Regions from separate parts of the Clostridium sp. TJA032 genome, predicted to be linked through region 2. Evidence: a T-box and tRNA genes for the amino acid it is inferred to sense, from the RefSeq annotation. Region 2 holds a T-box; the other holds one or more tRNA genes.
What was found. The T-box of region 2 lies ahead of leuS (leucine--tRNA ligase). A T-box ahead of a tRNA ligase gene usually reads a tRNA of that ligase, here a tRNA-Leu.
Positions count from the first base shown of each region.

Region 1: it encodes a tRNA-Leu, which carries the amino acid that the T-box ahead of leuS (leucine--tRNA ligase) is inferred to sense. The anticodon was not compared.

Region 1 is NZ_JBZEFB010000001.1:706,529-718,800, forward strand. It holds gene AC4FRL_RS03180 (hypothetical protein) at 25-396, opposite strand; gene AC4FRL_RS03185 (hypothetical protein) at 508-921, opposite strand; gene AC4FRL_RS03190 (DUF368 domain-containing protein) at 1,133-2,038, opposite strand; gene AC4FRL_RS03195 (M15 family metallopeptidase) at 2,073-2,861, opposite strand; tRNA gene AC4FRL_RS03200 (tRNA-Leu) at 3,059-3,145, opposite strand; gene AC4FRL_RS03205 (DUF6414 family protein) at 3,284-4,216, shown strand; gene AC4FRL_RS03210 (methionyl aminopeptidase) at 4,254-5,123, opposite strand; gene AC4FRL_RS03215 (zinc dependent phospholipase C family protein) at 5,449-6,021, opposite strand; gene AC4FRL_RS03220 (hypothetical protein) at 6,121-6,624, opposite strand; gene AC4FRL_RS03225 (hypothetical protein) at 6,710-6,943, opposite strand; gene AC4FRL_RS03230 (hypothetical protein) at 6,964-7,170, opposite strand; gene AC4FRL_RS03235 (hypothetical protein) at 7,206-7,598, opposite strand; gene yihA (ribosome biogenesis GTP-binding protein YihA/YsxC) at 7,778-8,371, opposite strand; gene lon (endopeptidase La) at 8,371-10,704, opposite strand; gene lonB (ATP-dependent protease LonB) at 10,840-12,272, opposite strand, start outside.
Region 2 is NZ_JBZEFB010000001.1:61,617-73,888, reverse strand. It holds gene AC4FRL_RS00340 (hypothetical protein) at 1-63, opposite strand, end outside; gene AC4FRL_RS00335 (DUF4184 family protein) at 167-925, opposite strand; gene AC4FRL_RS00330 (biotin--[acetyl-CoA-carboxylase] ligase) at 1,027-2,007, opposite strand; gene AC4FRL_RS00325 (NUDIX hydrolase) at 2,193-2,756, shown strand; T-box leader at 2,800-3,009, shown strand; gene leuS (leucine--tRNA ligase) at 3,084-5,534, shown strand; gene AC4FRL_RS00315 (pectate lyase-like adhesive domain-containing protein) at 5,664-6,668, opposite strand; gene AC4FRL_RS00310 (polyamine aminopropyltransferase) at 6,937-7,668, opposite strand; gene AC4FRL_RS00305 (HesB-like protein) at 7,955-8,299, shown strand; gene AC4FRL_RS00300 (HesB-like protein) at 8,381-8,707, shown strand; gene AC4FRL_RS00295 (alpha-L-fucosidase) at 8,870-10,180, shown strand; gene AC4FRL_RS00290 (tetratricopeptide repeat protein) at 10,374-11,177, shown strand; gene AC4FRL_RS00285 (hypothetical protein) at 11,244-11,750, opposite strand; gene AC4FRL_RS00280 (YjjW family glycine radical enzyme activase) at 11,853-12,272, opposite strand, start outside.

The DNA.
Region 1 (12,272 bases), 640 kb from region 2:
TTTATCTCTTATGTCAATGATAATTTATGTTAAAGCATAGGATTTCTTTGTACTCTCCTTTGATTTTTTTAAAATCCCTCTAAGTTCTTCATAAATTTCCTTAGGTATTTGCCCCTTTATTTTACTTAAAATTTTTTCTCCTTCTCTAATTCTACCAATTCTAATATTTTCTATAAAAGTATTTATTCTATAGGAAACTCTTATTTTTTTACTTAAAAATATTAAAATACTTAGTAAAAAAGCAGGTAATAACACTCTAGGCTCAACTAAAGCAAACAAGACTACTATCCAAGCTATATTAGAGACTATTTTATAAGCTTTACAAAGACTTAAAACTTCATTGCTACACTCAATCTTATAAACTTCTCTTTTTTTCTTATTTTTTTTTAAATTCATCTTAATTCCCCCTTTATATAATACAATTATATACTTAAAATGAATTTTTTACCATATTAAACTTTTAAAAAAAGACTATTATTAAAATAGTTTTAATAATAGTCTTTTTTATTATCCTATTATATCCTTTGCCATATCCTCTAATTTAACTTCTCCTTCTTTTTCTGAGAAATTATAAAAACAATTTGCAATTTGAATTTTTTTAGCTCTTGATATATTTAAATCTTTACTTACCTTTTCTAAAAAGTCAACCTCTTCAATATCACAATCTTCATCTACAAGTCCTATTCTAACTAATTCAAAGTAAACTATATTCTTTATTCTTTCTGAAGAATTTTTTATAACATCTATAGCTTCTTCATAAGACAAGTTACCTAAATTACTTTCTTCTAAGCTTAATTCACTTATGTACTTTCTAATTAAATCCTCTTCTTCTTTTCTTATATTTTCATCAACTAAAGCAAATTCAGTTACTAAATTTATAAAAGCTAAGGCTTGTTCTTTGTTTAATTCTCTTAAAAACATTGAAATCCCTCCATATAAATAAAACTTTAACTTATTAATAATAATATACTATAAAAAAAAAATTATAACAAAAGCTTAATAGCTAATTTATAAAAAAGATATTCATTTATCTCTTTTTATCTAATTATATTCTAAAAATTTATATTATTAAAGAAAAAGCTACCATTATTTCATATAATGATAGCTTTTTTGTATTTTATTACAAAGAATTTTAAGAAATTCCCTCTTTTTTCTCTAAATAAGTTTTTAATTGTTGTAGCCCTATAATTAAAGCTCCTCCTATAATGAAGAATAAAAAGTTAAAACTTTTTAAGTTCATAGCAGCTCTTGGAACTTCTAAAGTTGTAGGACCCATAAAAACTGCATATATAGAACCTATCATAAGTCCTATTATAAAATAAACCATTTGTGATCTGTAATTTGAAAGCAAATATTTTATTAACTTTATAGTAGTAACTATTCCTACAATAACTCCTAAGGCAAAAATTAAAAGCATAGGAAGATAATCAAAGTTTAAAGTTAAAACAGCTTTAACACCTTTTAAAACTGGTGCATAAAGACCAAATATTAAAAGTAGAGTTGAACCTGATATTCCTGGTAAAACCATTGCTGATATAGCAATCATTCCTGCTAAGAAAACATATATAGCTAAAGGAAAAGAAAACTTATTTAAAACTATACTTGTTCCACTATCTCCACTTGAAGCTGGATTAAAATATGTTATTAATGCAACTACTAAAATCCCTAAAATAGCATATATTATGTATCCATAATTTTTCTTTAAGGTTTCCTTATCTTCTTTAATTATTATAGGAATAGAAAATATTATAAATCCAGTAAATAAAGAACTTATCTTATATATTTCCTTATCAAAGATTGAAGAAATAAATAAAACTGATAAAATTAATCCTGTTACCCATCCAATTGCTAATTTTAATAAAAACTTTATAGCATCCTTTTTACTAATGTCAGTTTTCTTTGAAGAGGTTAAAGCATTTAAAGAACTTATAAATTTATTATAAAATCCCATTATAAATGCTATAGTTCCACCAGAAACTCCTGGTACACTATCTGCTAAAGCCATTAAAAAACCTCTTATAAAGTTAATTACATACATAGAAAATCTCCTTTTAATTTTATTTTATTGTTTATTATTTTATTATATCTAATTTTTCATATAATTCTTCTAAGGTTATATTATTTTCATAAAAGTAATTGCTAACCCGTAAATCTCCAACATATCTATAATGCCAGGGTTCATATTCATATCCTGTTATATCCTCTTTTCCCTTCATATATCTTAATATAAAACCATATTTATGAGCATTTTCTAATAGCCATTGTCCTTCCTTTGTATCTTCAAAAGATTTTTCTAATTGAAATCCTATAGACCTTGTTGTAAAATCAACTGCTAATCCTAGTTGATGTTCACTAGCTCCTGGTATGGCAACTAAAGTACTACTTTCACTATTTTCTCTCTTTAAAGCTCTTTTATATAAATAATCTTGTTCTTCATAAGACCTATAAGCACAGGATATATATAAATCTAACCCTTCTTTTTTAGCATCATCAAAAAGTCTTTCTATATCTTCTTTCATAATACTACTTATCTTATTTCTCTCTTCACTTTCTAAACCAACAAAGTTAGCCTTAGGCAATACTAGTTTTTCTATATTATAATCTTTACTTATTAAATTTTCTTTATTAACAAGTTTTAAAAGTCCTTTATCATCTTTTAAGATTTTATCTTTTATATAAATTTCATCTTCCTTAAGATTTTCATAAGAATTTTCTTCATTGACCTTTTCCTCTAAAGTTTCATTTAAAACAGCAACTTCAAAGGCTTTATTTTTATATACTTCATAAAATCTACCACTAAAAAAACTAATTAATAAAATTATAAAAAAAGCTAATATTTTTATATATCTTTTTATTCTCAAGAAAATATACCTCCAACTTTAAACATAATCTTTTAAATTATTTCCAAAATTAAAGATATATAAACTTAAAAATATAAATTTATTTATATTATAAAATAAATTTATTTATATTTGTTAAAAATTATTAAAGTTTAAAGTAATTTAAAAAGTAAATAAATAATAAATATATAAAAAAACACCTGACAAAATCAGGTGTTTGGTGCCGAAAACGGGACTCGAACCCGTACGAGTATTAGCCCGGCGGATTTTGAGTCCGCTGCGTCTGCCAATTCCGCCACTTCGGCTTGAACATTTTAATTATACATTACCCTCCTTTCATTGTCAATATTTCCAATTAAACTAGCTTTTAAAAAACTTATCATAGTATTTATTTTTTGTAATATAAATTATAAGAGTATAAATTTGCCTTAGGAGAATAGATTATGAACGAACTTTTAAACCTATTTATCTATATAGATGAATATTTAATAAAAAGTCTTTCCTCTGTATATTTAAATGGATATATAGATATATACACTTCTAAAAAAATTTGTGATAATACCTTATCTGGTAGAATTCATTCAGATGAAAATAATAAATTATTTTTTGGAGAAGGGAAAAATAAAATATATAATAAAGGCTTTAAAACTAGTAATAAATCAAGAGATTTCAATAAAACAAATTATTACGGAAATAATAAAAGTATAGAAAATAGACTTTTTGGAAGAACAGAAGAAGAAATCAAAAGAATTTATACCTCCTTTGAAATTCACAATAAACTTTTAAAAAAAATGACTAATTCTAAGGCTATTAAAGATATTGACGCCTCTAGTTTTAAAGATACTAATATTTGCGAAGGAGATTTTTTAAAAATAAAAGGCTCTTTAATAGAAAACTCATTAAACTCTTACTTAGATTCTTTAATTAATTTAATAGAAGCCTTTCCACTAAAGGACTTAGACTTTCTTCTAAAAGATACCTCTTTAGAAAAATTAAATTTTTCTATTATATTAAATTTACTAAAAAATATAAAATCTAAATTTACCTTAAACTCTACAGAAGATATGATTTTATCCTGTGTAGATTATAATGCTATAATAAATGTTAATTCAAAATACTTTTTAAATGGTGATTTTTACGCCTTTCATAAATCAAATATCAATGTATTAGGAAAGGTTATTAAAATATGTAACAATGAAGAAGATATAAATCTATTTAGAAAAGTAAATCAAGAAGATTATCATATAGAACTTTTAAAATCTATAAGCCCCTATTTTGAAGTATTAAGAAAACTTAATATTCCCCTACCTAAATGTCCAGTTACTAAAATAAAAGGACCTAGTATTTTAATCCTTCCTATAAGCATGTATTTTTAAAAAAAAGACCTTCTAAAAAATATTAGAAGGTCTTTTTTTATTTAGCTATTATTTCTACTCCATCTTCTGTAACTAAAACAGTATGCTCCCATTGTGCTGAAAGAGAACCATCCATAGTTAATGCTGTCCAATCATTATCAGCATCTACAAAGACATCATACTTTCCTTCATTTATCATAGGTTCTATAGTAAATACCATTCCCGGTACTAAAACCATACCTTCTCCTGCATCTCCATAATGGTATACAAAAGGGTCTTCATGGAATTTTAATCCTACTCCATGACCTCCAAAATCTCTAACTACTGAATATCCATTTTCCTTTGCATGTTTTTCAATGGCATATCCTATATCTCCTAAAAATCCCCAAGGTTTAACTGCCTTAATTCCTTCTTCTAAACATTCCTTAGCAACTCTTACTAATTTTTTTGCATTCTCACTAGCTTCTCCAATAATAAACATTCTTGAAGCATCTGAATAGTATCCATTATATATAGTAGATACATCTACATTTATTATATCTCCTTCCTTAAGAATTATATTCTCATCAGGAATACCATGACAAACTTCATCATTTATTGAAGTACAAACACTTTTAGGAAATCCTCCATAATTAAGAGGTGCAGGAATTGCTCCTTTGCTTATAGTATAATCATGTACTATTTTATTTATTTCCTCTGTACTCATTCCTGCCTTTATATTTTCAGAAACTAAATCTAAAACTGCATTATTTATTTCTGCACTTTTTCTTATTCCTTCTATTTGCTCTTTATTTTTTATTATGTCTCTTGTAGGAACTTCATATCCTTCCCTAGCAAGTTCTTCTAATTTTTCATCAAACTCCATATGACATTTTTTATATTTTTTTCCACTATTACACCAACATAGGTCATTTCTATTTATTTTCATTTTTTGTCTCCTTATAAAAACTTTAAATAAAATTAAAGTAATCTCTATATTTAAGTATATACTAAGTTATACTTTTTTCAAGCATACTATAAAAAGCTCTTATAAAAAAAGTATAGGTTAAATTTAAAACCTATACATAAATGTAATTAATGAAATTTTATACATAGAAGGAACTATATTTTATTTTATTATATTCATTATAGTTTAACAAATTATATATAACTCCTCTTACTTTAATTTTTTTTGCAAATATTATCAAAATATTTCCCCCCAAAAGCTACTCTTTTTATAATAATATGTAACACTTAAAGAATTTATTAATACTTTAATTTAAAATAGAATCATTTTTTTCTATAGACTCTAAAACATATCTAACAATAGAATTGTTTAAATACATTGCAAAAAATAAATCACTTATAAAGCCTTCAGACTTTCTATAATCTTCTAGAGCTTTTTTTAAAAAATTTTCATAGGTAGAGTTTTCTAAAATTTTATAACTATCATTTATTTCTATATCCTTTGTAAGTACCTTATGAAGTTTTTTCTCATATAATACATGTTTTAAGGTAACACTTTTTTTAAATCCCCATTCTTCTTCATGAGGAAGTGAAAAAAAATCACATAAAAAATGACATACAACGCCTAATTCTATACTAAATTTTTCTTTTCCTATTTCATTTATTATGTCTTTACTTTTTAAACTACTTAACCACTTTACCTTATGATATATTATATCTTCAAATTGCTTTCTTCCATGTTTTTTAACTCTATATTTAGGAGATATATCAGGAAGAACATTTCCCTTTAAAAAACTATCTTTATCTATTAAACTTTTTAAATCTCCTTCTATACTATTAAATGTGTTCTCTCCTATTTCAACATGAGTTTTATAAAGCATAAAAAATCACCACCTTTTAATTTATTTTGCTCAAAAAAACTTTTTTTAAATTACAATAATAAAAAAAGGTTAAATATATTAATTTAACCTTTTAAAAAATCAATAAGTTATTTTTCCTTCTTTATACATCTTTAAAACCTTATCTAAAAATCTAGCTCTATCAGAATCCACAAGATTTCTAATAGAAATTAACATATTGACTATATTATCTTCTCCTGTATTATTCAAATTATTTAAAGATGCTCCTCCAAAATTATTAATTAATGAATCTAAGTTTCCCATATTATTGAAATTATTATTTCCTAAAAGCCCCATAAGAGAACCTAAATCTCCAAATCCACCTACATTTCCAAAGGGATTGAAATTATTTTCATTATTAACTTGATTTTTATTATCAATGAAACTACCTTCATTACTTAAAATTGAATTTATAGAGTTCATATCAAAGCCATTATTATTCATAGCTGATAAAAGTTCTGATAAATTATTTTGGTTTATATTATTAAGTCCTAAAAGTTCTAAAATTTGAGGATTTAAACTAGGAGCAAAGTTTTCTTCTCTTAAATTTTCCCTTTTCTTATTTTTATGTTTTCCTTTTGACATCTACTATCCTCCTTATAAATAAAAATATATGTATTATTTTTTTATTTAAAGGAGGGTTTTAAATAAAAACCCTCCAATAATTATTCTAACAACATTTATAGCCGCAGCTATTTGTATTTACACCACCACATAGCCAGAATAATAAGAATAAAGTATATGCTCTATCATTATTTAATAAACCTGATTGGCAAAGCATTAATAAAGTTGGTAAAGTTGTACATGGATTAAATGATGAACATGCTACATTTTTTTCATGACAACAATTATTCTTCTTGCTCTTGCAATGGCATTTATTTTTACAGCATTTACTTCTGCTCATAAAATTCACTCCTTTTTACTTTAGCAACACTTATTGTTACTTCCACAAGAATTAAATCCACCACATAATAATGATAATAAAATTAAGATATATGCTCTATCATTACATAATAATCCTGAGTTTTGTAATATTAAAAGAGTTGGTAATACTGTACAAGCATCCATTCCATTACATCTATTATCTTTAACATGATTTTCTCTACAACAACATTTTCTCTTCTTGCTCATTTTAAATATCTCCTTTCTTATTATTTTATTTTAAATTAGCATCCACAGTTTCCTAAAAATCCATTTCCATTATTATTTCCACAGTTGTTTGAAGAACCACCCCATAAAGTTGATAAAATTATTATCCATATTATAGAGTTACAACCAAAGCCACTATTTCTATTTCCACAGCAACAATCCTCATCACAGCAGCATCTATTTCCAAAGCCACTATTTCCACCAAAGCCGCCACATAATAAGAATAACCAAATTAAAGAGTTAAAGCCTCCACCAAAGCCAAAGTTGTTTCCAAAGCCTCCACAATTATTAGGGAAAGGTGCACAATTATTATTTCCTCCAACTGTTCCACAATTATCAAAAGAATTTCCATAACCCTTATTACAGCAATTATCTCTTGTCATTCCATCTAAGATTTCATTTAATTCCATAAATCTTAACCTCCATTTATTTTCTTTATACTACATACTATTCTAATAATATTTTTTTGACACATATTTTTGTAATTTTTTCTACTTTTTGTAATAAATTTATTTTTTAAAACATATAATTTCTAAAATAAAAAAGAAGTTATGAAAATTAAATTTCATAACTTCTTTTTATTATCTACTTACTCTTCATTAACTAAATCATCAAAAAGATAATCTACAAGTTCATCTTTTCCTTTTTTATTTAGTGAAGAGAAAAACTTAAGCTTATAATCTTTTGGTAATCCTAAAGTTTCTTTAATAAGCTTCTCACTTTTCCCTATTTGATTATTAGATATTTTATCACTTTTTGTAGCAATAACTACAACTTCATATCCATAATGCTTTATCCACTCATACATTTGAACATCATCAGCAGTAGGTTTATGTCTGCAATCAACTAATAAAACAACCTTCTTTAACGGAGCTCTATTTAATAAGTATCTCTCTATTGTAGCACCCCAAGATGCTTTTTCCTTTTTAGATACCTTTGCATATCCATATCCAGGTAAATCAACTAAATAAAAATCTTTATTTAATAGGAAGAAATTTATTAATCTAGTTTTACCTGGTGTTTGACTTACCTTTGCTAATCCTCTTCTATTAGTTAAGGAGTTAATTATAGAAGATTTACCAACATTTGATCTACCTACAAAGGCTATCTCAGGTAAATTATCAGTAGGATACTGTTCTCTCTTAACTGCTGATATTATAAATTCAGAACTTTTTATTTTCATTATTTTTTCACTCCAACCAATGCATTTTCTAATACATCATCAATTTTCTCTGCAAGTATTATATTTAAACTATCTTTAACTATTTTAGGAAGTTTAAGTACATCTTTTTCATTTTCTTTAGGAACTATAACTGTATCAATTCCAACTCTTCTTGCTGCTAAACATTTTTCTTTTAACCCACCAATAGCTAAAACTTTTCCAGTTAAGGTTATTTCACCAGTCATAGCAACATTATGCTTAACCTTTTTATTAGTTAATGCCGATACTAACGCAGTAGTCATAGTAACCCCCGCTGAAGGACCATCCTTAGGAACTGCTCCCTCTGGTGCATGTATATGAATATCCTTGTCTGAATAAAATTCATCTTTTATTCCTAATTTTTTCATATTAGCTCTAACATAGGAATATGCCGCTTTTGCAGATTCTTTCATTACATCGCCAAGTTGTCCTGTAAGTTCTAATCTACCTTTACCATCCATAACTACTACTTCTACAGGCAATGTATCTCCACCATAAGCTGTCCAAGCCATTCCTGTAACTACTCCAACTTTATCTTCCCTATCAATTTCATCATAGCTAAAGATTTTTGGGCCTAAATATTTTTCAACTAATTTAGTTGATATAGTTAATGTTTTCTTATCTTTTTCTATTATATCCCTTATTCCTTTTCTTATAACATTAGCTATTTGTCTTTGAAGATTTCTAACTCCAGATTCTCTTGTATAACTATCTATTATAAGCTTTAAAGAAGAATCAGATATTTTTATTTGTTCTTTAGTTACACCATGTTCTTTTAAGACCTTTGGAACTAAATATCTTTTAGCAATTTTAAATTTTTCTTCATAAGTATATCCTGATACTTCTATTAATTCCATTCTATCTAAAAGAGGTCTTGGAATACCTTCTAAAGAGTTCGCAGTTGTTATAAATAAAACTTGAGATAAATCAACATCTACTTCTAAATAATGGTCTCTAAAAGTCTTATTTTGTTCTTTATCAAACACCTCTAACAAAGCATCTGCTGGATTTCCTTTAAAATCCATACCTAATTTATCTATTTCATCTAATAAAAATACTGGATTCATACTTTTAGCTTCTTTTAACCCAGTAACAATTCTTCCTGGAATTGCACCAACATAAGTTCTTCTATGTCCTCTTATATCAGCTTCATCCCTAACTCCACCTAAAGACATTCTTACAAACTTTCTACTTAATGCCTTAGATACACTTTTAGCAATCGAAGTTTTTCCAACTCCTGGAGGACCAACTAAACAAATTATAGGCCCCTTTAGTGAATTACTTATTTGTTTAACAGCTAAATATTCTAAAATTCTATCCTTTACATCCTTTAAGCCATAATGGTCCTTATCTAAAATTTTTCTTGCTTCTTTTATATTTAAAGTATCCTTAGTAAATTCTCCCCAAGGCATATCTAATAAATTTTCTAGATAAGTTCTTATAACTCCACCTTCTTGAGAGTATGGAGATGATGATTTAAGCTTTGATATTTCATATAAGGCTTTTTCCTTTACATCCTTAGGAAGTTTTTTTTCTTTAATAATTCTTTCAAATTCAATTATAGCCTTCTTATTTTCATCCTCTTCTCCAAGTTCTTCTTGAATAACTTTAATTTGCTCTCTTAAATAATATTCTTTTTGCCCATTATCTAATTTCTTTTTTACTTTAGAACCTATTTTCTTCTCTATTTTAGCTATTTCAATTTCTTGCTTAACATAAAATATTAATTTTTCAATTCTTTCTTTTAAATTTAAAGTTTGAAGTATATCCTGCTTGTCCTCTTGTTTCATAAGAGTATATGCAGATATTAAATCTGTTACCTTTTCTAAATCTTTTTCATCTTCTAAATTGTCAAATAAATCTGCATTAGATACACCATTACCTGATGTAATATCTAAAAGTTCGAAAAAATCATCCTTTAATTTTCTTGATAAAGCCTCAAGTTCTTCTTCATTGTCATCTTTATCTATTTCGACTTCTTTTATTTCTACTTCAAATAATTCCTCTTTTTCAAAGAATTCATCTATCTTTGCTCTTTTGATACCTTCTACTAAAACTCTTATAGTATCCTTTGGCATTTTTACAATTTGTTTTATTTCACATATTGTACCTATGTTAAAGATGTCATCTTCACTTGGATTTTCAACATCAATATTTTTTTGAGCTGCTAAAAATATCTTTTGATTTTCAGCCATAGCTCTTTCAACAGCCTCTATTGATTTTTTTCTACCAACATCAAAGTATATAACCATACTAGGAAATACGGTTAAACCTCTTAGAGGAATTAAAGGAAGAATTAATTTATCTTCTTTCATAAATATCCCCTCCAAAAAAAATTAATAACTATGTATAAATATATAGTCTTTATCAAGTATACACATATTATAAGTTTTTTTCAAGCTTATTTAAAATCACAAAATAAAGCTAACACTTAAAGTGCTAGCTTTATTTTATGATTTTGCCTCTAAAGAACTTGCTCCTAAAAATGCTATATTTTCATTAAATATTAAATCACTATTTATTTTATCTTCTATTAAAATACTTTTATTTAAAACCTCTTCTAAATTTTTAACATAAACTATAGAAATTCCTTCTATTTCTTTATTTACATTAGCTAAATTTTCTTTTGGTAAAATAACAGTACTAGCTCCTGCCCTTTTAGCTGCTAATATTTTAGCATTTACTCCTCCTATAGCCTTAACCCTTCCTTTTATTGATATCTCTCCTGTCATAGCTATTTTATTGTTTACAGGAAGATTTTTAATTGCACTATATATAGCTGTAGCTATACTAATTCCAGCTGATGAGCCATCAATAGGAATACCTCCTGGAAAATTAATATGTATATTATAATCTTTTGTATTTAAATTATATAAATTATCTAATGCAGTTAAAACATTTTGCACTGAACAATAAGCTGTACTCTTTCTTCTTATTTTTTTATTTCCATCTCCTAATTCTTCTTGTTCGACTATTCCTGTTATCTTTAAATTTCCTCTTCCTTTTTTAACTTCCTTAGCTGTAGCTTCTATTTCCATTAATATACCATTATTTGTTCCATAAACAGCTAAGCCATTAACACAACCTATTTCAGGTTCTTCTAAAATTTTCTTCTCTAACCTAGGATTATACTGACCATTTTCAATTACCCAGTAAATATCTTCTTCTTTTATGTAATCTCTATTGTCATTCATTGCAAGTCCTGAACATAATTGAATTAAATTAATAACCTCTCTTCCATTTGTACAATACTTTGAAACTATATTAAGACCTTCATCACTTATTCTATATCCAACCTTTCTTGTTGCATTTGATGCAATTTTTTTAATTTCCTCAAAACTTAAGGCTTTAAAAAATATCTCTACACACCTTGATCTTATAGCAGGAGCTATTTCTTCTGGACTTCTTGTTGTTGCTCCTATTAACCTAAAATCAGCTGGTAGTCCTTTTTCAAAAATTTCCTTTATATAAGGAGGAGTATTTGGATCTTCTGAACTATAATAAGCTGAGTCTAAAAATACCTTTCTATCCTCTAATACTTTAAGAAGCTTATTAAGCTCAATAGGATGAAGTTCTCCAATCTCATCTATAAAAAGCATCCCTCCATGTGCTCTAGTTACTGCTCCAACTTTAGGTTGTGGTACTCCTTTAATGCCTAAATCTCCAGCTCCTTGATATATTGGGTCATGCACAGAACCTATTAAGGGGTCTGCAATTCCTCTTTCATCAAATCTTAAAGTAGTTGCATCTATCTCTACAAATTTAGATTCTCTATTAAAAGGAGAAGAAACAATATTTTTAGCTTCTTCTAAAATAATTCTAGCAGCTGCAGTTTTCCCAACCCCTGGAGGTCCATATATTATTACATGCTGTGGATTTGGCC
Region 2 (12,272 bases):
TACTGTCGATATAACAAAAACTAATGCTTCTAATATATTTTGTAATAAAAGCACTTTATCCATAAGCCTCTTCCCTTCAAATATTCTTTAATAAAAATATTATAACATTCTAAATAATATGTGGTAAGTTTGTAAAGAAATTAAAATTTATGTATACCTTATAAAATTACCCTTTGTTTTTCATATTAAGATTTTCCTTAAAAGAAATAATAAACATCCCTAAAAACAAACCATTTAAAATCGAAACTACTACTCCACCTATTCCATAAGAAATATTAAATTCTCTAAAAATAAAGTAACTAAAAAATACTACTAAAAACATTATAATAGAAATACTAAAATAATATTTTATCTTTTTTTTAAAAGATATTCTTTTTATAAAGACTATCTTTCTGCTATCTTTAAGGGTATACAAAAAAAATACTATTATAAATATTCCAATTAAAGTACTTCCATGTTGAAAAAACTTATATCTATATATTTCATATTCTCCTAAAAATAAAATCTTCTCCCTAAGGTAAGGAATCTTCTCAACAAAGAATCCACTATTATGGGTAAAAGCATCCCAAATCACATGAGTTGCCATTCCTAATATAGCAGAATAGATAAAAACTATTACTTCTTTTAAAGAATTTAATGAAAATTTCTTTTCTCTTAAATAAAAGTACCATTTATCAAAGGGGTTAGGTAAATTACTTATAAGTTGTGATTTAATTATATTATGAAAAACATAGGCTAATAAAAAACATAAAGGTAAATTAAGTAGAAAAAATCCTAATAATTTATGTCCTAAATTTCCATAAGGCCTAAAATTTATAAAATATAAAAAGTCTGGAGCCATACTTCCTAAAATTAAGGCAGTAATATTTAATTTTTTATTTTTCAAAAAAACTACAGCTGCTGGATGTGCTAAAGTAAAAGGCATATTCTCCTCCTTAATAAAATTAAATTTTATTAAATAAATAGCAAAAAATAAAATAAACCCTACATTTTTTTACTAAATAAAGCTAAATATTTTAATTTTCATTATATTGTTTTTATTGAAATTTCTCCTGAGTTTAAATAATCTATTTCTCCATTTTCATATTTAACAACTAAGGCACCATTTTCAGTAATATCAGTTGCTACTGCTTTATTTAACTTATTATTTTTATAAAAGGTAACTTCCTTTCCTAATACTAATGATAATACCTTATACTCTTTCATTATGTCCTTATCTTCTAAATTATTGCATAAAGCAAAAAGTTCATTTAAAATTTCTGCAATCATTCTATTTCTAGTAACTGTAGGCTTTTCTCCTTGAAATAATGAACAGGCTGAATGTTTTATTTCATCAGGGAAACTATCTTCCTCAGTTTTAAAGTTTATACCTATGCCAATTACAACATTCTCAACTCTTCCACTTTCAAAATTACCTGTTGCTTCAGTTAATATACCACAAAGCTTTTTACCATCTAAAAATATATCATTTACCCACTTTATCTTAGGCCTTTTCTTAGTTAAATTTTCTATTGCCCTACAAACTGAAATTGCAGTAGCTGTAGTTATATGTATAGCCTTTGAAAGTTCTATATTAGGTCTTAAAATTACACTCATATAAATTCCTTTTTGTGAAGGAGAAAAAAATTTTCTTTGAAACCTTCCTCTTCCAGCAGTCTGCTCCTCTGCAATTAAAACAGTTCCCTCTGGTATATCCTTATCCATTAAAAGCTTTTTTGCCTCTTGATTAGTAGAATCTATAACCTTATAAACCTTTATATAATTTTCTCTATACTCTTTATTTAAAAATATTTTTATTCCTTCTGCTGATATTAAATCATTTTCCTTTGTAAGTTTATACCCTTTATTTGTAACTGCTAAAATATTATATCCTTCTTCTCTAAGAGACTTTATATTTTTCCATATAGCTGCCCTAGATACAGATAATCTTTTAGCTAATTCTTCCCCTGATAAGCTTTCATCTCTATTTTCCTCTAATATTTTAAGTATAGAATCCTTAAGTGCCACTTAATCTCCTCCAATCAATACTCTCTATAAAAACTTATTCTTTTAAGTAATACTCTCCTTGATTATATTTTTTATGCATAATATTGACAACCTCTTCTTATCACAAAAGGCATATTTAACAAAAATATTTTTAAATAAAAATATTTTTTAAGTTATAATTAAATATAAATTTAGGAGGTACTTTTATGAACTATATTTATGCTATAAAAAATTATATTCCCTTTGATGAAGTTGAAATAAAAGATAAAGAAGTTTTTTTAGATGCTTTAAACTCTTTTAAAGATATTTTAACAAGAAAAAACAAAATACTTCATTTAACTGTTTCAGCTTTTGCAATAAATAAAGAAAAAAATAAATTTCTAATGATTTACCACAATATATATAAATCTTGGGCATGTACTGGCGGTCATTCAGATGGAGAAGAAATCCCACTTAAAACGGCTTTACAAGAACTAAAAGAAGAAACAGGAATTAAAAATCCTAAAGTGCTTCTTAAAACTCCCTTTTCTTTAGAAGTTTTAAATGTAAATGGTCATGTAAAAAACGGAGAATATATATCTTCTCATCTTCATCTTAATTTAACTTATCTAATAGAATGTAATGAAGATGAAATCTTAACTCCTAAACTAGATGAAAATAAAGGAGTTATGTGGATTCACTTTGATGAAATAACAAAATACTGTAATGAAAAACATATGATAAAGATTTATGAAAAGCTAATATCAAAACTTAAGCTTAAATTTAATTGACTTGTTTAAAACTTTTGATATATAATATATAAAAACTGAATTATTAAAAGCTTTGAATAGGAGTAGTAATATTAAATTCATAGACTAAAGAGAGTTGTGGTTTGCTGTGACACAATGTTATGATAATATGAACTTGCCTAGGAGCATATGTGTGAAAAAAAGCACATACGGTAAAACCGTTATAAAAAAATCGAGTGAGGAAAGAAAACTTTCCTAATAAGAGTGGTACCGCGAATATCCTTTCGTCTCTTAAATTTTAAGAGATGAAAGGTTTTTTTATTTTTTATAAAAAATTTTATTATATATACTTTAGAGGAGGATTAATTAATGGGTAAATATAGTACTGCCATAGATAAAAAATGGCAAGATAAATGGGCCGAATCTGGCATTTATAAATTCGATCCAAATAAAGAAGGGGAAAAACTTTATGTATTAGAAATGTTCTCATACCCTTCAGGTAGCCAATTACATGCAGGACATTGGTTTAACTATGGACCAGTTGATTCATGGGCTAGATTCAAAAGAATGCAAGGATATAATGTATTCCAACCAATGGGCTTTGATGCTTTTGGTTTACCAGCTGAAAACTTTGCTATAAAAACAGGAATACACCCACAAGATTCAACAATAAAAAATATAGCTAAAATGGAAGAACAATTAAAAGCTATGGGAGCTATGTTTAACTGGGATAATGAAGTTGTAACTTGCTCACCTGAATATTATAAATGGACTCAATGGCTATTTTTAAAATTATATGAAAAGGGATTAGCTTATAGAAAAAAAGCTCCTGTTAACTGGTGCCCATCCTGTCAAACAGTTTTAGCTAATGAACAAGTAGTTGATGGTGCTTGTGAAAGATGTTCAACAGAAGTTACTAAAAAGGACCTTACTCAATGGTTCTTCAAAATAACAGATTACGCTGATGAATTATTAGATAAATTAGATGGTTTAGATTGGCCTGAAAAAACAGTTGCTATGCAAAAACATTGGATAGGAAGGTCTACAGGTTCTCAAGTTAACTTTAAAGTTAAAGATAGTGATTTAAGCTTTGATGTATTTACAACAAGAGTTGATACTTTATGTGGTGTTAGCTATGTTGTTTTAGCCCCTGAAAATCCACTTGTAGATAAAATAGTTTCAAAGGAACAAAAAGAAGCTGTTGAGGAATACAAAGAAGAAGCTAAAAAACAATCAGATATAGAAAGACAATCTATTTCAAGAGAAAAAACTGGTGTATTTACTGGTGCATATGCTATACATCCATTAACAGGTAAGGAAGTTCCTATATGGGTTGGCGATTATGTATTAGCAACTTATGGAACTGGTGCTGTTATGGCTGTTCCAGCTCATGATGAAAGAGATTTTGCTTTTGCAGAAAAATTTAACCTTCCAATAAATAGAGTTATAGAAGATAAAGAAGGAAATAATACTACTCTTCCATTCTGTGAAGCTGGTATTTTAATAAACTCTGGCGAATTTAACGGTCTAACTACAGAGGAAGCTAAAGAAAAAATAGTTGAAAAACTTTCTTCTATGGGACTTGGTGAAAAGAAAGTAAACTTCAGATTAAGAGACTGGTTAGTTTCAAGACAAAGATATTGGGGTGCTCCTATTCCTGTTGTTTATTGTGATGACTGTGGTATAGTACCTGTTCCTGAAAGTCAATTACCAGTTGAGTTACCATATGATGTTGAATTTGCTCCTGATGGAAAATCTCCATTAGCTAAAAGTGAAGCCTTTGTAAATACAACATGCCCTCACTGTGGAAAACCAGCAAAAAGAGAAACTGATACTTTAGATACTTTTGTATGTTCATCATGGTACTATTTAAGATATCCAGATAATAAAAATACAGAAGCTCCATTTAATCCTGAAATAATAAATAAAATATTACCAGTTGATAAATATGTTGGTGGTCCTGAACATGCATGTATGCATCTTCTTTATGCAAGATTTGTAACTAAAGCCCTAAGAGATATGGGATACTTAAACTTTGATGAACCATTTACTTCTTTAACTCATCAAGGATTAATACTAGGACCAGATGGATTAAAAATGAGTAAATCAAAAGGAAACACAATATCTCCTGATGATTACATAAAAGAATATGGTGCAGATGTATTTAGAATGTATCTAATGTTTGGCTTTGCTTATACTGAAGGTGGTGCTTGGAGTGATGATGGTATTAAATCTGTAAATAGATTTGTAGAAAGAATCGAAAGAATTATAGATACTGCAAGAGAAGCTATAGCTAAAGGAGAAAATAACAAAACAACAATGGATAAAGCTGAAAAAGAGCTTAACTATTGGAGACATAACACTATAAAATCTGTTACTGAGGATACAGATAAACTTCAATTTAATACTGCTATAGCTAGAATGATGGAATTTATAAATGCTTTATCTAAATATACTCAAGAAAAAGAAATGAATCTTACTTTCTTAAAAGATGTAGTTTCTGATTACTTAAGATTATTAGCACCTTTTGCACCTCACTTTAGTGAAGAACAATGGAGTCTACTTGGAAATACTTCTTCAATCTTTAATGAAGCATGGCCAAAATTTGACCCTAAGGCTTTAGTTAAAGATGAAATAGAAATAGCTATTCAAGTTAACGGAAAAATCAAAAATAAAATAATGGTTTCTTCTGATTTAGATGAAGAAGGAATAAAAGAAGCAGCCTTAGCTGATGAAAAAATAATTGCTTCAACAGAAGGAAAAAATATTATAAAGGTAATAGTTATAAAAGGTAGACTTGTAAATATAGTTGTTAAGTAATATAATATTAACGTTGCAAATTTTTTAATTTAAAATTAATACTAATCTTAAAAATTAACACTTTTAAAGAAATACCATAATTAAAAAGGTATCTAAAGAACTTAAACTTTAGATACCTTTTTTTCTTTATTACATTATTATATGATAATTATTTTTATCTATATTCTTATCTTTATTTAAAACCTTATAATAATACTCTTCTTCTCCTCTTAAATCAATATTATCAATTAATTTTATACTCTTTACTATTTTATTATTTAAGGCTTCTAAAAACTCGTACTTATTTTTAACTAATTCTTCTTCTTTAGCAACATCATAATAAGTGTAGCCAAAAACTTTTTTTTCATTTATAAGTTGCTCATTATCAGAATTTAAAACTGCGCCATCTCTTAATTGTCCTCTAACTTCAATAGGAGAATTTATTTTTATAGTTCCTTCTAAATTAACCTTTGAAGCTTTTCCTAAAACATCTATTCCAATGCCTGATTTGTTTTCTAAATAAAAATCCTTTAAAGTAACTTCACCATTATCAACTCTTATTCCATAACTAGAATTTTTCTTATTGTTTACTTTACAATTTTTAATATTAGCATTTTTTCCATCTAAAACCTCAATAGCCTTGTTAAAATTAGATTCAATAGAAACATTTTCCAATTTAACATCATCACCTAATATAGAAATAAGGGCATTATTATTTTCCTCATTCTCTCCCTTACATACTATATTTAAATTTTTAAGCACAATCCCATCTCCCTGTAGTTTAAAAAAATCCCCTTTAATATCTTCTGCTACCCTACTAACATATATGTTATTACCATTACCATCTATTACAATATTAGACCCAGTTATATCTAATCCCTTACTTATTTTACTAAGGTCTATATCTCTAGACAGCTTAATTTCTTCTAAACCTCCTTGATTTATAATTCTCAAAAATTCTTCTGTACTGCCTACTGTTTTTTCTATTCTAAAAATATTACTATATATTTTGCTCTGATTTAAACTTTCATTTATAATCGAGTTATCCTTTTTATTATCTATTACGTTTAATTCTTTGCCTAAAACTACGCTACTGGAGAGGTTATTTACTACTATAGCAGTTGCTAATATCTTTGCCACTTTTTTATGGGCCATATTAAAAATCACCTCTTCTTTATATATTTTATTATGAAATCATTATATCATTTTTTGTATAGGTTTTCAAAAATAAATTATAGATTTTTTTGACATATACTAGATTTTTTTAACCCTACTAAAAGATATAAATATATAATTGTATATATTATCTTTATTTTTTTACCTATTACTTATAAATTCTTTAATTTTAGATTAAATATAAAATTCTCCCATTATATAACAGGAGAATTTGTATACTATATTTTTTAATTATATACTAAAATTTTTAAAGCACTTTAGAAAACTCTTTAAGTAGATTTAAAACTTCCTCTTCTTTTAAAGGAGTAAAGTATTTTATAAATTCGCTATGATTAAACCTTATAAATAAATCTTTAGCCATTTCCATCCATTCTTCTAAAATGTAAACCCAAACTATCTCACTAGTTGGACAACTTAAAATAAAAGCCTCTACTCCAAAAAAGCTATATTCTAAAATATTATGAATTTCTTTAAGCTTTTTATAATGCTCTACTATTTCTTCACTTATTTTATATTCATATATATCACAATAAAAAAAGTCAAAACTCTCTCTTCTAGCCTTAAATCCATCACCTTTTATTATTTTAATCTTAGAATTTTCTCCAAAATTTTCTAAATATAAATTAACAACCTCATCACTAATCTCATAAACTATTATTTCATCAACCTTTTCTTCCTTAGAAAGTTCTTGAACAAAATATCCTAAGCCAAGACCTAATACTCCCACTCTTCCTTTAGCTCTTTTTATACTTTCATAGGAACCTTGTATTTCCTTTGGAGAAATTCTCATCCAAAGCTTATCTCCTTCATATAACTCTATAGGACTTTCTTTTAAAAAAGTTTTATGATTATATAAATATCCATCAAAGTCTTTTTCATCACTATATTTAATAGTAAAGTTTCCTAGCCTTTTTTCCTTTATATTTTTTTTGTACTCTCTTATCTTCTTCTCACAATAATCTATATTATACGGTATCATACTTCTTCCTTTCTAGAATATTAAAAACAGATTTTTTACTTATTATACATTTTAACATAATATCTTACTATATATATAAACATAATTTTTCTTTTAAAAAAGACTATACTTAAGAATTATTTATTAAAACTTATCTTAATATATTAAAATTCTCGTATTTTTTCCTAAACAATCTATTACACTTTAAATTCCTACTAAAATAGTCTTGATTTATTTTCCTTAAAAAGATATAATTTAATCAATTAATACTAATTATTAATTAATTGAAATTTAAGTAGGTGATTTAATGAAAAAGGTAGCAATGAGCGATGATGCTTATGTTGAATTTAAAGAATTTCTAAAATCAAATGATATAGATAGTAATGTTATTAGAATAAACTTTGGTGGTAATGGCCCTATGGGACCTATGTTTTACGTAACTGCTGGAGAAGAAAATGAGGGAGATGAAATCGAAGTTATAAAAGATTTAACTTTCCTTATAGACCCTACCTTAATCGAAATATTTTTAGGTTTTTCTATTCTTTCAGATGAAGAAAACCTTGGAGAAGGATTAACTCTAACACCTTTAATGAATGATTATGAAGGTGGCGGATGTAGTGGAAACTGTGGTAGCTGTGGTAGCTGTCACTAAAATGAGTATATTTTTAAAAATAATATTTAAAATATATTAGTAATTACATAAATATTTATAAAATTTTAGGAGGAAAAGAACATGTCAGCTGTAAAAATGAGTAAAGAAGCTTATAATGAGTTTAAAGATTTTCTTAAAGAAAATGGAGTTGAAAAATTCGATATAAGAATTAACCTAGCAGGAGTTGGTTGTGGTGGTCCTGTATTTAACATTTCTGTAGATGAAGCAAAGGAAGATGATGAAGTTGTTACAATTGAAGATATAACATTCTTCGTTAACAAAGATTTAGTTAATGACTTTGAAGGATTCACTTTAGTTTCTTCTGATGAAAATGGAGGAAGAGGATTATCTCTTCAACCAGTAAAAAAAGTTGAAGGTGGATGTTCATCTTGTTCAGGATGTCATTAATAAAAAGAGAGGATTAATCCTCTCTTTTTTTATTTTAAAAATTAAATTTTACTTCTTATTTTTTAACAGTATTTATTTTGAATTTTTTACTTTTTTTAGTTGTTTATATTTTACTTTAGTATTATAATTTAATAAATACTTTTATTTTAAGGAGGAGAGATAATGAACTTAACTCTAGTAAACCTAATTCCAACTAAAGAACAAAGAAAGTACCAAGAAGATGAACTAATAGCTTTTTTAGATATGTCAATGAATACATTTACAAACAATTCTGAAATTAATTGCGAAGCTCCTTCTTTTTTAAGAGAACCTTCCTTTAGTACAGATTTTTGGGTAGAAAGTTTATTTAAATTTGGATTTAAAAAAGTTATTTTAAATTGTAAACTTAATAATGGTTTATTCTTATGGAATAGTGATTTTTCAAGAGTTTATATAAATTCAAAATTTGATGATTTTGATTTAGTTAATCTAGTAAGTAAGTCCTGCAAAAAATTTGGACTTAAATTTGGAGTTTACCTTACATTAAAAGATTACCCTCTTCTTAACTTAACTCCTAAAGAATATGATAATTACTATATAATGCAATTAAAAGAACTTATGAGTAATTATAATAATATAAGTGAAATTATTTTAGATAAATGTATTTTAGATAAGGATTTTTCTTCTCTTGATTTTGAAAGTTATTTTAAAGTAATAAAAGAGATAAATCCTAAGTGTATTATATCTAGCCCTATTGGACCTGATGTACGTTATACCTACTATTCAGATATAAATGATACAAACAAAATATTCTTCTCCTCTGTTAATTTAAAAAAATTAAAAGAAACATATAATGATAATTCTCTTTATAAAGGAGATATTTATGGTGATTCTTGGATAGTTGGAGAAAGTATTTATTCTTTAAATACTTGTTTTAATAATAAAAATACTCCTATTAATAATCTAAAAAATATATATAATAATTCCTTAGGAAAAAATTCTAATTTAGTTTTATCTATAACACCTAATAAAGAAGGAATTTTAAGAGAAGAAGATATAAAATTGCTTACTAAGTTTTCATCATATATAAGAAAAACATTTAGCGATAATTTAATTAAAGGGGCATCAATTTTAGCTACTAACTCTTCCTATAGTGATAGTTATAATTTAATTGATGATTACAAAAAATCCTATTGGATAGCTAATGAAAATGCTATTAACCCTTATATAGAGATAAATTTCAATAAAATTACAGAATTTAATATTTTAGAACTTAGAGAGTGGATAGCAGAAGGGCAAAATGTAGAAGAATTTAAGATTTATGGATACAAAAATGGCTGGTTTGAACTTTATAAGGGAAATTCAATAGGATATAAGCATATTGCTAGTTTTATTAGTCCTATTAAAACTGATAAAATAAAAATTTCCTTTACTAAGTATAAAAATCCTCCTCTTATAAATCATATTGGAGCCTATTTAGGAGAAACTAATTAAAAATAAAAAGCCTTTATTTTTTAAGGCATAGAAATTTTAATTTTTAAAGTTTCTGTGCCTTATTTTAATATAAATTTTTCTTATTATTTAAGATATTTTTTATAAATCTTCCTAGGTAAAGTTGTATTAAGAATAAAATTCCATTAAAATTATTCTTATACTATAAATTGTAACATTTATTGGAGGAGTAAAAATGAATATAGCTTATGATTTTATAATAGCTTTAATACTAGTATTTATACTACTTATGATGAAGCAATATATTTTAGCTTTAATAGTTGTAGTAATATATGCCTTATATAAATACAATAGTAAAAAGCCCTATATACTAGCTTATAAAGGTAATGTTGCCTTTAAAAATGGAGAAAGAGAAAAAGCTTTAGAGTTTTATAAAAAAGCTTGTACATATAAAAATACTAGTGATAGTATTAGATTACAATATGCTTATCTTACTTTATACTTAGGAAATTTAGAGGAAGCTACTAAACTTTTAAAGGCAATTGACTATAATAAATTACCTGAAAGATTAAGAGCTTCATACAAAATGACAGATGCTCTAATAACTTGGAAAAATGGGAATTTGCCAAAGGCTATTGATGAATTACAAAATCTTCATACTGAATATGAACATTCAACAGTTTATGAAACTTTAGGATATTTTTTAATTTTAGACAAGCGTTACGATGAGGCTTTAAAATATAACCTTATAGCTTATGAATATGATAAAGATAATAAAGTTATAAAAGATAACTTAGCTCAATCTTATTACTTTACTGGTGATAAAGAAAAAGCTAAAGAATTATATACTGAACTTTTAAAAGAAGACCCTGGTATTCCAGAGCCTTATTATTACTATGGTTTAATTTTAAAAGAAGAAGGAAATAATGAAGCTGCTTTAGAATCCTTTGATAAGGCCTTAACTAAAAGAGAATCTTATCTGTCAGCTTTAACTAAGGATAAAATTAGAGAAGCTATAAATGAATTAAATATAAAATAAAAAAAATACTATTTGAAATAAAATTAAATATTTCAAATAGTATTTTTATATTAATTAAAAGAATTTTTAATTAATATATTCGCAACTTCCACCATAAGTTAAATATTTTAAAGGTCCTTTTTCATAACTAAGAATATTTACCCTTAAAGTAGATTCTTTTAAAATTTTTAAAATTTCTTCCTTTGAATAATTATTTTTCTTTAAGAAAATCGTATAAGGAAATGCTTCCTCTTTCTTAGGATATATTCCCTTATTATTACTTAAAGATGTTACTCCTACATCAATTAAATCTTCTTTGTTAAATTCTTTAGGTAATATAATATGAGGTTTTACACTTTCAGCACATAAATTTTGAGAAGTATTCTTAGCCTTAATATCAAAGACTATATCAAAATAATCCTCTGGATTTTCTTTATTCTCTACAGAACTATTTAAAAAATCACTTTCATTTGCACTACTTATAGAGATTTCTTCAATACTTAGATTTAAAAAATCTCTACTTTTAAACCTATAAAAAAGTACTCCTCCTATTATGAAACAGAATAAAAATGTTATTAAAAAAAACTTTTTCAAATCCTTCCTCCTAATATTAAATAATTTTCATATTAAATTTATTTAATATTTAGTTATAAGCTTTTTTATTTTAAAATAGCAGGATTTAAAATTTATAAAATACTAAGTAATTATAATATTTTCACAACCATTATCTTTAGCTATTTTTTCTAAACTTTTCATATAACTTTCATCTGTTACTAAATCCCCAAAGACCTTTATTCCTTCTTCCCTAACACCAAAGGGTCTATATTTTATAAGTTTATATCTACATTTATCACCAATTACTTTAGATACATATTTTACTGTTTTTTCATTATTTAACCCTTTAGCTATAACAGTTCTAACTTCATACATCTTATTTAGACTTAATAGTTTATTTAAATTTTCTAATACTAACTTATTTGATGATTTAGTTAGCCAAATATTTTCTTCTTCACAGGTTGATTTAACATCAAGCATAAACTTATCTGTAAGGTCTATAAGTTCATCACTTAAATTAGTGTTGCCATTAGTATCAACAAAGCAAGTTAAACCAAGCTT